2 linked regions of the Paractinoplanes abujensis genome follow. The protein of the gene in region 1 interacts with the protein of each later gene in a pairwise test. Links are inferred from orthologs where the notes say so. Each region holds a gene or a part of one and is shown in the gene's direction. Other genes may lie near its edges.

Evidence for each region.
Region 2: the proteins of BKA14_RS12390 (region 1) and BKA14_RS28620 interact in binary tests that used the Escherichia coli proteins (3 or more experiments, as listed by UniProt). The link is inferred for Paractinoplanes abujensis from one-to-one orthologs.

Annotation. Positions count from the first base shown.
Region 1 is NZ_JACHMF010000001.1:2,766,104-2,774,005, reverse strand. What follows is about bases 2,353-5,351. They hold BKA14_RS12390 (ABC transporter permease), read left to right. Parts: upstream 2,353-3,310; coding sequence 3,311-4,393; downstream 4,394-5,351. Other genes in these bases: BKA14_RS12385 (D-ribose ABC transporter substrate-binding protein), read left to right, coding at 4,453-5,351; BKA14_RS12395 (sugar ABC transporter ATP-binding protein), read left to right, coding at 2,353-3,314. Outside these bases: BKA14_RS12405 (sugar-binding transcriptional regulator), read right to left, coding at 1-854; BKA14_RS12400 (DUF2291 family protein), read left to right, coding at 1,144-1,800; more of BKA14_RS12395, read left to right, coding at 1,800-2,352; more of BKA14_RS12385, read left to right, coding at 5,352-5,448; BKA14_RS12380 (transketolase), read left to right, coding at 5,513-6,394; BKA14_RS12375 (transketolase family protein), read left to right, coding at 6,391-7,347; BKA14_RS12370 (FGGY family carbohydrate kinase), read left to right, coding at 7,340-7,902. UniProt on the Escherichia coli protein: Part of the ABC transporter complex RbsABC involved in ribose import.
Region 2 is NZ_JACHMF010000001.1:6,260,580-6,266,005, forward strand. The notes cover bases 1-2,974. They hold BKA14_RS28620 (ATP-binding cassette domain-containing protein), read left to right. Parts: upstream 1-630; coding sequence 631-2,319; downstream 2,320-2,974. Other genes in these bases: BKA14_RS28615 (LacI family DNA-binding transcriptional regulator), read right to left, coding at 1-345; BKA14_RS28625 (ABC transporter permease), read left to right, coding at 2,354-2,974. In the rest of the region: more of BKA14_RS28625, read left to right, coding at 2,975-3,376; BKA14_RS28630 (ABC transporter permease), read left to right, coding at 3,369-4,358; rhaS (rhamnose ABC transporter substrate-binding protein), read left to right, coding at 4,381-5,426. UniProt on the Escherichia coli protein: Part of the ABC transporter complex RbsABC involved in ribose import. Responsible for energy coupling to the transport system.

The DNA of each region.
Region 1 (7,902 bases):
ACGCGCATGAGGGTGGCCGGGGCGATGCCCAGCACCCGCTCGTCGAAGGCCGATTCGATGTGGGCGCCGGCCGAGTCGAAGAAGCGCATGCACACGTCGCCGACCGCGCCCGCCGAGCGCAGGCCGGGCAGCTCGCTCTCGGCGAACGCGTTGCCGCTTTCGCGCAGCAGTGGCGACGGCTCGATGCTGCCCACGCCGACCAGTGCCATCGTCAGGTCGTCGCAGGCGCGCAGCACCGGTTCGATGCTGGGGTCGGTGATGAACATCTGCCGCATGTCACCCGACGCCAGCAGGCCGGGCGCGGGCAGGTAGACCGCCTGGGCGCCGGTCAGCGCGGCCAGGCGGCCCGTGATCCGGGTCGCCTGGGTCTGCGCGGTCACGTTGCCCACGCCGCCCAGCATCTGCACGACCTGGTCGGCCACCGGGGTGGGCCGGGGGTGCATGGCCTCCACCGTGGCCAGGATCGTCGAGCTCCACGACGACACGCCGATGCGTTCGCCGCCCATCAGGGTCGTCTCCAGGTAGACGGCCGCGGCCGAGCCGAGCGCCCGCATCACGTGGCTCTCGTCGGCGTGGTCGTCGGTGTCCGCCACGATCACCTCGGTCAGCCCGTACGCCTGCTCGATCTGCTCCTCGAGTTCCGCGTAGACGCCGCGCGGGGCGAGCACGGTCGTGCGGACGATCCCCAGTTCGACCGCGCGTTTGAGCAGCCGCGAGACGCGGGGCTGGGAGATGTGCAGCTGCTGCGCGATCTGCGGCTGTCGCATGCCCCGCTCGTGGTACATGCGCGCCACCTTGGTCAGCAGGCGGATCTGGTCGGTGGCGACCTCGTCCACCGCGTAACGCTCGGCCACTCCCAACCCCTCCCGACGACGTCAGCTTAGGAGAATATCCATTCACCGGCGCACGGTGAGTATCACCCGTTGGCAGCGCCTCACGACCACGTGAGAAACGCTCGCGAATAAAAATTCAAGCCTGGATCGGATGAAGTCGCACCGTAAACGGCCGGGTGGCGGGCCGTCAAGAACGACGATGCCCCGCGAAAACGCGCCCTGAAGCAACACCGGAACGACCCGTTGACAACACCGACATCCAGCATTCACAGTGTTGGCATGCCCAATCGCCTATGAATGGATATTCAACATGACGGTGATCACACGCCGATTGCTCGCGGCGGCGACGACGCTGGCGCTCGCCTCGGCGGTGACGGCCTGCTCCCGGGTGCCGGGCGTCTACGTCTACGAGAAGGACGGGCTGGCCGCCGCCGAGTCCAAGGCCACCGACCCGGCGACCTACGTGAACGACAACTGGGCGCAGAAGATCGTCCCGACCGTGCACGACAACGCCAAGGACGTCACCGAGGTCGCCGCCGCGATCCGGGCGGACCCGGCGAAGGCCGGCCAGGAGCTGGGCAAACAGGCCGGCACGGGCAGCCCGTACGCGTTCATGGTCAAGGGCGCGGGCACGGTCACCGAGGTCGACACGTCGGTCCCCACGGGCCCGGTCACCGTCGAGGTCCCGCAGGCGGGCGGCTCGCCGCTCAAGGTCACGATCGCGACCGGCCCGGTCATCGCCGGCACCGCGATCCGTGACGCTGTCGGCATCGCGTTCGGCGACTTCGTCAACCAGATCGACTACGCCGAGGTCGCCAACCAGATCAACGACAAGGTCAAGACCGAGGTCGTCGCCCAGGTCGACCGGGACGCGCTCAAGGGCAAGAAGCTCGAGTTCCACGGCGCGTTCTCGTCGCTCGCGCCCGGCACGATCTTCCTGGTGCCGACGGAACTGGCGGTGCAGTGATGCCGGAGATTCTCCAAGCGCGCAACATCAGCAAGAACTACGGCGGCGTACGGGCCCTCAAGGACGTCACCTTCACCGCGTACCGGGGCAAGGTCAACGTCCTCGTCGGCGAGAACGGCGCCGGCAAGTCGACGCTCATGAAGATCCTGTCCGGCTCCGAGCAGCCCACCAGCGGCGAGATCCTCCTCGAGGGCGAGCCCGTGCAGCTGGGCAGCCCCCGCGACGCGCAGGCCCGCGGGATCGGGATCATCCACCAGGAGCTCAGTCTCTTCCCGAACATGACCATCGCGGAGAACCTGTTCGCCGGGCGCGAGTTGCGCAAGGCCGGCCGGTTCGTCGACGCCGCCGGCCAGCGCAGCCGGGCTCGCGAGGTGCTCCAGCGGCTCGGGCAGGACCGGCTCGACCCCGGCACCCTCGTCGGCGACCTGCCCATCGGCCAGCAGCAGCTCGTCGAGATCGGGCGCGTGCTGCTGACCGACGTACGGGTCCTGATCATGGATGAGCCGACGTCGGCGCTCTCCAACCACGAGGTCGACGTGCTCTTCGACGTCATGGGTGACCTGCGCAAGGACGACGTCACGGTCATCTACATCTCGCACAAGCTGGACGAGTTCCGCCGCATCGGCGACTGGGTGACCGTGTTCCGCGACGGCAGCCTCGTCGCGCACGAGTCGATGAGCCGCACCGACACCGGCTGGATCGTGCGCCAGATGGTCGGCCGGGACCCCGATTCCCTGTACGTGCGGAACAGCTCCCCGGTCGGTGACGTGCTTCTGGACGTACGGGGTCTGACCGTTCCCGGCACCGTGAAGGTCGACGACGTCTCGCTGACCGTGCGCGCGGGCGAGGTGGTCGGCATCTACGGCCTGATGGGCGCGGGCCGCACCGAGCTGGTCGAGACGCTGATGGGCATGCGCAAGGCGAGCGCGGGCGAGATCTCGGTGCGCGGAACCCCGGAGCCCAAAGGCACGGTGCAGGCGCGGATGGCGGCCGGCCTGGCCCTGGTGCCGGAGGACCGGCAGCGCGACGGCCTCGTGCAGACCATGTCCGTACGGGAGAACATCCTGCTCGCGACCCTGGCCCGGATGACGCGTGGTGGGTTGCTCAACGGCGGCGCCGAGCAGCGCACGGCCAAGGACAAGGTCGGCGAGCTGGCCATCAAGATCCCCGGGCTGGGCGCGCTGGTCACCGCGCTCAGCGGCGGCAACCAGCAGAAGGTCGTGCTGGCCCGGGCCCTGCTGACCGACCCCGTCGTGCTGCTGCTGGACGAACCCACCCGCGGCATCGACGTCGGCGCCAAGTCGCAGATCGCGTCGCTGATGGCCGACCTGGCCGCGCAGGGCTTCGGGGTGCTGTTCATCTCGTCCGAGCTGGCCGAGGTGATGGCCATGGCCGACCGGGTCCTCGTGATGGCCCGCGGCCGTGTCACCGCCGAGTTCACCGCCGAGAACGTCACCGAGGAGGCCCTCGTGAGCGCCTCCGCATCCGACAGCGTCCTGGAGGCCGCGACATGACAGACACCCACGTGGCCCCGCCCCGGAAAGCCGCCGCCGCCCCTCAGCCCGACGAGCCGAAGAGCACCGCGCTCGCGAGGGCCGCGCTGCTGCTCCTGCGCGGCCGCACGCTGGTCGTCCTGGTCGTCCTCATCATCATCTTCAGCTCGATCTCGTCGGAGTACCTGACGCAGAGCAACCTGATCCTGATGACCAAGCACGTGGCCATCAACGCGATCCTGGCCATCGGGGTCACCTTCGTGATCCTGACCGGCGGCATCGACCTGTCGGTGGGCTCGATCGCGGGCCTGGCCAGCATGGTCGCGGGCGGCCTGCTGTTCAAGGGCTTCGACATGCCCGGCGGCACGGTCTTCTTCTCGGTGGCCGTGGTCATCCTGATCGGCATCGTGGTCGGCGCCCTGGTCGGCGCGGTCAACGGCGTGCTGATCACCCGGTTCAAGGTGGCGCCGTTCATCGCCACCCTCGGCATGCTCTACGTGGCCCGGGGCGTGGCCCAGCTGCACAGCGACGGCGGCACGTACCCCGACCTGGCCGGCACCGAGGCCCGCGGCAACACCGGCTTCGGCTTCATCGGCGTCGACAGCATCCTCGGCATCCCGGTCGCCGTCTGGATCATGGTGGTGGTCGCGGCGGCGGCGATCATCGTGACCACCAAGACCCCCTTCGGCAAGCGCATCTTCGCCGTGGGCGGCAACGAGCGGGCGGCGGTGCTCTCCGGCATCCGGGTCAACCGCATCAAGATCGCCGTGTACGTCATCTCGGGCGCCTGTGCCGCCCTGGCCGGTCTGCTGCTGACCTCCGAGCTGGGCGCCGCCTACCCCGACACCGCCACCACGTACGAGCTCAACGCGATCGCCGCCGCCGTGCTGGGCGGCACCGCGCTGGCCGGCGGCCGCGGCACGATCATCGGCACCGTGATGGGCGCCTTCGTCATCGGCTTCCTCAGCGACGGTCTGGTGCTCGTCGGCGTCTCCACCTTCTGGCAGTCGGTGGTCAAGGGCGCTGTCATCGTCTTCGCCGTCATCACCGAGCAGGCGCAGCAGCGTCTGCAGTCCAACCTGACCAAACGCACCGCCTAGTCAAAGCCCGTACGCACCCTCTCTCACCCGCACTGTCGCACGTGAAGGGACAAATCCTCATGAAATACCTCCCCTCCCGGAGAGCTCTTGTCGCCGTCGGCGCCGCTTCGGTCCTCGCCCTGGCCGCCTGCGGAGGCGGTGACGACGAAGGCTCGGCCGGCAGCGGCGAGAGCGCGGCCCCCGCCGCCTCCAAGCTGGTCGTGATCATCACGCCGTCGCCCGACAACGTGTTCTTCAAGGCCGAGCAGGACGCGGCCGCCGCCCAGGCCAAGAAGCTGGGCTACGAGACGCTGGTGCTCAGCCACGACGACGACCCGACCAAGCAGAGCCAGCAGTTCGACACGGCGATCAGCCGCAAGGCCGCCGCCATCATCCTGGACAACGCGGGCGCCGACGCCTCGGTGACCGCGATCCAGCGGGCCAAGGACGCCAACATCCCGACGTTCCTGATCGACCGGGAGATCAACAAGACCGGTGTCGCGGTGGCCCAGATCGTCTCCAACAACGCTCAGGGCGCCGGCCTCGGCGGCCAGGAGTTCGCCAAGCTGATGGGCAACAAGGGCGAATACGCCGAGCTCACCGGCAAGCCCACCGACACCAACGCCGGGGTCCGCTCGAAGGGCTACCACGGCATTCTCGACCAGTACCCGGACCTCAAGATGGTCGCCCAGCAGAGCGCCAACTGGGACCAGGCCGAGGCCCTGCAGAAGACCCAGACGATCCTGCAGGCGCACCCGAACATCAAAGGCATCATCGCCGGCAACGACACGATGGCCCTGGGCGCCTGGGCCGCGGTGCAGGCGGCCAAGAAGGACATCGTGGTCGTCGGCTTCGACGGCAGCCCCGACGTCGTCTCCTCGATCCAGAAGAAGGCGATCAAGGCGACCGTGCTCCAGCCCGCCAGCAAGATCGCGGAGATGGCCGTCGACCAGGCCGACGCCTACATCAAGGCGGGCGGCAAGACCGACCAGCCCGAGAAGCAGTCGATCGACTGCGTGCTCGTCAACCCCGACAACGCCGACTCGGTCAAGAACTTCGCCGTCGAGGGCTCCTGACCTGTTCCCCGGGCGGGCCCACAAGGCCCGCCCGGTCTGTCACCACCCGTAGAAAGGCACACCCATGCTGGTCGCCGACCCCCGTACCGCCGCCGCCTGGCGCCGATTCCGGCAGGAGTTCGCCGACGCCGGTCCCGAGCGCCGACGCGAGATGCTGCGGGAGCGGGCCAACCAGTCCCGCACCACCGACCTGCACATGATCGGCCGGGCCGGCCTGGGCCACGTAGGCGGCGACATGTCCGTCCTCGACATCCTGACCACCCTGTTCTTCGGCGTCCTGCGCGTGGACCCGGAGAAGCCCGACTGGGCCGACCGCGATCGGTTGGTGCTCAGCAAGGGCCACACCGCGGGCGCCCTCTACGCCACCCTGGCCGCGTCCGGCTTCTTCGCCGAGGCCGAGCTGGAAACGTTCGCCGGTCCGCTCTCCGCCCTCAACGGCCACCCCAACCGGGTCAAGGTGCCGGGCGTCGAGACCAACACCGGCCCCCTCGGCCACGGCCTGCCCGTCTCGGTCGGCATGGCCGTCGCGGCCAAACTCTCCAGCTCGTCGCGGCACGTCTACGTCGTGCTGGGCGACGGCGAGCTGCAGGAGGGCAGCAACTGGGAGGCCGCGATGACCGCCGGGCACCGCCGCCTGGACAACCTCACCGCGATCGTCGACCGCAACCGGCTGCAGCAGGGCGCGCGCACCGAGGAAACCAACACCCTCGACCCGCTGGACGACAAGTTCCGCGCCTTCGGCTGGGACGTCCTGGAGATCGACGGTCACGACCACCTTTCCCTGTACGACGCGTTCACCGCAGCCCGCGGCGAACGGCCCACCTGCGTCATCGCCAACACGACCAAGGGAAGAGGCGTCTCCTTCATGGAAGACCGCGTGGAGTGGCACCACAAGGTGCCCTCGGCCGAGCAGATCGTCACCGCGGCCGCGGAGCTGGCCCGATGAGCGCGCCCGTCGCCACCGAGACGTTCGACAACCGCGTCGCGTTCGCCGAGGAACTGATCGCCCTGGCCCGCGAGGACGAGCGCATCGTGGCCGTGTGCAACGACTCGGTCGGGTCGAGCAACCTCGTGCAGTTCCAGAAGGAGTTCCCGGACCGTCTGATCAACGTGGGCATCGCCGAGCAGGACATGGTCGGCGTGGGCGCCGGACTGGCGCTCAGCGGCTACGTCCCGTTCGTCTGCGGAGCCTCGCCGTTCCTGACCGGACGCGCGCTCGAGCAGATCAAAGCGGACGTCGCCTACAGCCAGTCGCCGGTCGTGCTGTGCGGCATGAGCCCCGGCATGGCGTACGGGGAACTCGGTCCCACCCACCACTCGATCGAGGACCTGTCGTGGCTGCGCGCGATCGCCGGACTCGATGTGGTCGTGCCGGCCGACCCCGCCGAGACCCGGTCCGCCGTGCGCTGGGCGGCCCACGCGGCCCGGCCCGTCTTCCTGCGCGTCGGCCGGTTCAAGGTGCCCGCCGTCACCGGTGACCGGCCGTTCACCTTCGGCGCGGCGACCACCCTGCGCGACGGCTCGGATGTCACGGTGGTGGCGGCCGGAACCATGGTCTCCCGCGCGCTGCAAGCCGCCGAGGAGGCCGCTGAGCAGGGAGTCTCCGTGCGAGTGCTGAACATGTCGACGATCGCGCCGCTCGACGAGGACGCGATCCGCCGCGCCATGGCCGAGACCCGCGGCATCGTGACCGCCGAGGAGGCCACCACCACCGGCGGCCTGGGTGCGGCCGTGGCGGCGGTCGTCGTCACCGAACGGGCCCCGGTGCCGATGCGGCTGCTCGGGATCCACCGCGAATTCGCGCCCACCGGCACCACCGCGTTCCTGCTCGAGCACTTCGGGCTGACCGCCGGCGACATCCGGCAGGCGGCGATCGGGCTGGCCCGCACCGATGCCTGACGACCTCGTTCTCGCGATCGACCAGGGCACCAGCTCCACCAAGTGCCTGCTGGTCGATCCGGCGGGGGCCGTGGTGGCCAGCGGGTCGGCGGCCGTGCCGATCCGGTACCCGCGGCCGGGCTGGGTCGAGCAGGACGCGGACGAGATCCTGGGCAGCGTGCTCACGGCGGCGGCCTCCTGTCTGGACGGCGTCGGCCGGGGGCGGGTCAAGGCGGTCGGACTCAGCACGCAACGCGAATCGGCGGTCGTCTGGGACAAGCGGACGGGCCGGCCGGCGGGGCCGGTGCTGGGGTGGCAGGACCAGCGGGCCCAGCCCGTCTGCGACGCCCTGCGGGCAAAAGGCCGGGCTTCCCGCGTACGGGACCTGAGTGGTCTGCCGCTCGACCCCATGTTCAGCGCGGCCAAGTTGCGGTGGCTGCTCGACCGTACGCCGGACGCGGCGGTGGGGACCGTGGACTCGTGGCTGGTGTTCGCGCTGACCGGCAGCCACCGGATCGAGTCGGGCAATGCCTCCCGCACGCAGCTGCTCGACGTACGAGCCGGGTCGTGGAGCCC
Region 2 (5,426 bases), 3.5 Mb from region 1 along the record:
CCGGTCGAGGTGCACCTCTTCGCGGGCCGAGCGACTGTTGCTGTTGCAGATGAACAGCGACAAGTCGGCGTCCTCGGCGGCGTTTTCGATGCCCTGCGCCACGTCGTGGAAGAACGGGTTGGTGCCGTCGAGCATCACGTACGCCAGGGTGCGGCTCGTGCCGGCTCGCAACTGGCGGGCTGATTCGTTGCGTACGAAACCCAGCTCGGCCATGGCCCGCTCGACCCGCTCACGGGTGCGTGCGCTCACCACTTCGGGGCGGTTCATCACGTTGGAGACGGTGCCCAGCGAGACACCGGCGGCCGCGGCCACATCCTTGACGGACGGCGTCCTGCCGTTCAGCACCAAGACCTCCTGAGCGGGGTGTAGCGGGCCGGGGATCGCAAACTTTTACCAGGTCGGCCGCCGGGACGAGCCCCGGCCGCGCCGTGCCGCGCCGTCTTTGAAACGTTGAAGCCGCATCTTACGGCACTGGACGGTCGCGCGACGGCCGTGTTTCCACAACGTTTCTGGCCAACGCTTGACAGGTGTGATCGGGGCCACCTACGTTCGTCTCACCGCTCATGAAACATTTCAACAGCTATTGAAACATTTCAAGTATTGTTCCCACAAGCGACGTGGAGGTGGCTCGTGGCGGAGGCAAACGCCCGGCCCCAGAACGACCCCGCGCGCTCCCCGCAGCCCGCGCCCCAGAACGACCCCGCGCGCCCCCAGCAGCCCGCGCCCCAAAATGAATCCGCGCGCTCCCAGGAGCCAGCGCCCCAAAACGATCTCGCGCGCACCCCGCAGCCCGCGCCCCAGAACGACCCCGCGCGCCCCCAGCAGCCCGCGCGACTCGAGGTTCAGAACGTCACCAAGTCCTTCGGCGCGGTCGCCGCCGTGCAAGGGGTCACCTTCCCCCTCCACCCCGGCGAGGCCCATGCGCTGGTCGGTGAGAACGGGGCCGGCAAGTCCACCATCGTGAAGATGCTGGCCGGCGTCCACCGTCCGGACACCGGCACGCTGCGGGTCGACGGCGTCGACGTGGATTTTGCCGGCCCCGCCGACGCCAAGGCGGCCGGCATCGCCGTCATCTATCAGGAGCCGACCCTCTTCCCCGATCTGTCAGTGGCCGAGAACATCGCGATGGGCAACCAGCCGCTGACCAAGCTGCGGCAGATCGATCGCAAGGAGATGCACGCCAACGCCGAGCGGCTGTTCCGCCGGCTGGGTGTTCCGCTCGACCCGACGCGTCCGGCCCGTGGCTTGTCGATCGCCGATCAGCAGCTGGTCGAGATCGCGAAGGCGCTGTCGTCCGAGGCCCGGGTGCTGATCATGGATGAGCCGACCGCCGCGCTGTCCGCCGTCGAGGTGGAGCGGCTCTTCGCGGTGGTGCGGTCGCTGCGGGACGAGGGCGCCGCGATCATGTTCATCTCGCACCGGTTCGAGGAGATCACTGCCCTGTGCGAGCGGGTCACGATCATGCGGGACGGCAAGCACGTCGCCACCGAGCTGGTCGCCGACCTCAGCGTCGACGACATGATCCGGCGCATGGTCGGGCGTGACCTGAGCGCGCTTTTCCCCAAGCAGGACGTCGAGCCGGGCGAGGTCGTGCTCGAGGTCGAGGGCCTGTCCCGCGAGGGCGTTTTCCGAGAGATCTCCTTTTCCGTACGGGCGGGAGAGATCGTCGCCTTGGCCGGGCTCGTGGGCGCGGGCCGTTCCGAGGTCATGCAGGCCGTGTTCGGCGTGGACCCGTACGACAGCGGGGTTGTCAAGGTGCACGGCAGGCGTCTCAGGAAGGGGGATCCGCGCGCCGCGATGGCCGCCGGGATGGCTCTTGTGCCCGAGGATCGCCGTCAGCAGGGCCTGGTGATGGACCTGTCGATCGAACGCAACGTGACCTTGCCGCGCGCCCGCAAGCTGGCCCGGCTGGGTCTGCTGTTCGGCGGCAGCGAGCGCGCGGCCGCCGAGACCTGGACCCGCAAGTTGCAGACCAAGCTGGGCCGGCTCTCCGACGCCGTGGGCACGCTCTCGGGCGGCAACCAGCAGAAGGTCGTGCTGGCCAAGTGGCTGGCCACCGGGCCCAAGCTGCTGATCGTCGACGAGCCCACGCGCGGCATCGACGTCGGCACCAAGGCCGAGGTGCACCGGCTGATGTCGTCGCTCGCGGCGGACGGCCTGGCGGTCGTCATGGTCTCGTCGGAGCTGCCCGAGGTCCTGGGCATGGCCGATCGGGTCGTGGTGCTGCGCGAGGGCCGCGTCGCCGCCCAGCTCACCCGGGCTGAGGCAACCGAGGAGTCCGTGATGTACGCGGCCATGGGACAGGAGGTCGCGGCATGACCGGCCGCACCGGAACGGGCCCGGGAGGCTCAGCATGACGGCGACCTCGCTCGAGGCTCCCGCGGCGAAGCGGTTCGAGCCCAAGAACCTGCTCAGGACGCGCGAGCTGGGCATTGTGCTCGCGCTGGCGCTGCTCATCGCGTACACGGCGATCGACAACCCCCGCTTCTTGAGTGGTCAGAGCATCCGCGACAACCTGCTCAACACGGCCATCCTCGCGGTCATGGCCACCGGCCAGGCGATCGTGGTGATCACCCGGAACATCGACCTCAGTGTGGGCTCGGTGCTCGGCATCAGCGCGTTCACCGTGGCCACGATGATGAGCACCAACCCGGGCCTGCCGATGATCGTGGCGCTGCTGGCCGGCTTGGCCGTGGGCGCGGTGGCCGGCCTGGTCAACGGCGTTCTCGTACGCTTCGGTAAGGTGCCCGCGCTCGTCGTCACACTGGGCACGCTCTACATCTACCGCGGCATCACGTATTCGTGGGCCGGCGGCTCGCAGGTCAACGCGGACGAGCTGCCTCGGCACTTCTTGACGTTCGCCAACGACAACCTGCTGGGCATCCCCTGGCTGGTGCTGATCGCGCTGGTCGTGGTGGGCGCGGGCTCGCTGATGATGCGCAACTACCGGGTCGGGCGGGAGCTGTACGCGATGGGGTCGAGCCCCGCCGCGGCCGAGCTGGCCGGCATCAAGGTCGCCCGCAACCTGCTCGGGGCGTTCGTTCTCAGCGGCGCGCTGGCCGGGCTGGCCGGGGTGCTGTACGCGGCCCGGTTCGGCACTGTCGACGCCGCGGCCGGCACCGGCATGGAGCTCAACGTCGTGGCCGCGGTCGTGGTCGGCGGCGTGGCCGTCTTCGGCGGCAGCGGCTCGGTCTGGGGTGCGGCCCTCGGCGCCCTGCTGCTCACGGTGATCGGCAGCGCCCTGGCGGTGCTCGACATCAACCAGTTCTGGCAGCAGGCCATCGTCGGCGCGCTGATCATCCTGGCCATCTGCGCCGACCGCCTGGTCGCGGTCCGCATCGCCCGCAGCCTGCGGAAGAGGGACGCCCATGTCTGAGGCCCGGAAAAGACTGACCAGCTGGGACAGCATCATCCTGGTGCTCACCGTGCTGGTGCTGATCATCGCGTCGTTGAGCGTGGACAATTTCGGCACCAGCCGGAACTTCACGTTCATGGTGCTCGACCTGCTGCCGATCATCCTGATCGCGCTGCCGATGACGATGATCATCGTGACCGGCGAGATCGACCTGTCGGTGGCCAGCACGCTCGGCCTGACCAGTTCGATGATGGGCTGGCTGTGGAACCAGGGCCTGTCGATCGAGACGATCATCCCGCTCTGCGTCGTGATCGGCGCGATCTGCGGCGTGGTCAACGGCTTCCTGATCACCGGCCTGGGCCTGCCCTCGCTGGCGGTCACGATCGGCACGCTGGCCCTCTACCGCGGTCTCGCCTTCGTGGTGCTCGGCGACGGCGCGGTGGCCGACTTCCCGTGGAACTACACCGGCTGGGTCACCGGAACCATCGGTGGCGGCGCCGTACCCAATGTCCTGATCTTGATCGTGGTGCTCGCGCTCCTCTTCGGGATCGTGCAGCACGCCACCCCGTTCGGCCGCTCGCTCTACGCCATCGGCGCCAACGCGCAGGCCGCCCACTTCTCCGGGATCCGAGTCGCCCGTACGAAATTCTGGCTCTACGTCGTCAGTGGCGCGGTCGCCGGCCTGGTCGGTGTGCTGTGGACGCTGCGCTACTCCAGCGCCCGGGCCGACAACGGCTCGGGTCTCGAACTCGCCGTGGTCGCGGCCGTCCTGCTCGGCGGCGTCTCGATCTTCGGTGGAAAGGGCAGCCTGCCCGGTGTTCTCGCCGGTGTCGTGCTGCTGACCGCGCTGCAGAACGCGTTGCGCCTGGAGGACGTCTCCGGGCAGGCGCTCAACATCGTCACGGGCTCCCTGCTCGTGCTCTCCGTGCTGCTTCCGAACATCACCACCGCCGTACGCGGAAATTATCAGCGCCGCAGGCTGCGGCAAGCCGCCTCCCGATAGCCCTGAGTGAATGGAGTACACAGTGCTTCGCTCCCCCCGGACGTTACTGTCCGTTACTTCCGCCGCACTGCTCGTCGCAGGTCTGACCGCCTGTGGCGGCACCACCAAGGACAGCAACACCAACAGCGGTTCCGGCACGCAGGCCTCCGCGGCCGCCGACCCCAACGCGGCGATCAAGGAAGGCCTGAAGATCGCCTTCCTGCCGAAGCAGCTGAACAACCCGTACTCGGACGTCGAAACCGGCGGCGGCAAGGTCGCCGTGGACGAGCTCAAGGGCGAGTACAAGCTGGTCGGCCCGAACGACGCGTCCGCCTCGTCGCAGGTGTCCTACATCAACACACTGATCCAGCAGCAGCAGGACGTCATCGTGGTGGCGGCCAACGACCCCAACGCGGTCTGCCCGTCGCTCAACCAGGCCCGCGCGGCCAAGATCAAGGTCATCACGTTCGACTCGGACGCCTCCAAGGACTGCCGAGACGCGTTCATCAACCAGGCCACCACCCAGGGCATCGGCGAGTCGCTGGCCAAGATGGCGCTCGAGCAGGCCGGCGCCGACGGCGGCGAGATCGCGGTGCTCTCGGCCACCCCGAACGCCACGAACCAGAACTCCTGGATCGAGGTCATGAAGGAAGAGCTCAAGAAGCCCGACTACGCCAAGCTCAAGCTGGTCAAGGTCGCGTACGGCAACGACGACGACCAGAAGAGCTTCCAGGAAGCCCAGGGACTGCTGCAGTCGTACCCGAACCTCAAGGTCATCGTGGCCCCGACGACAGTCGGCATCGCGGCGGGCGCGCGCTACATCTCGTCGTCCAGCTACAAGGGCAAGGTCGCCGTGACCGGGCTCGGCCTGCCCAACCAGATGCGCGAGTACGTCAAGGACGGCACCGTCACCAAGTTCGCGCTCTGGAACCCGGCCGACATCGGCTACCTGGCCGCGTTCGCCGGCGCCGCCATGGCCTCGGGTCAGATCACCGGCGCCGAGGGCGAGAAGTTCAAGGCGGGCAAGCTCGGCGAATACACGATCGGCAAGGACGGCGAGATCGTGCTCGGCCCGCCGACCGAGTTCAC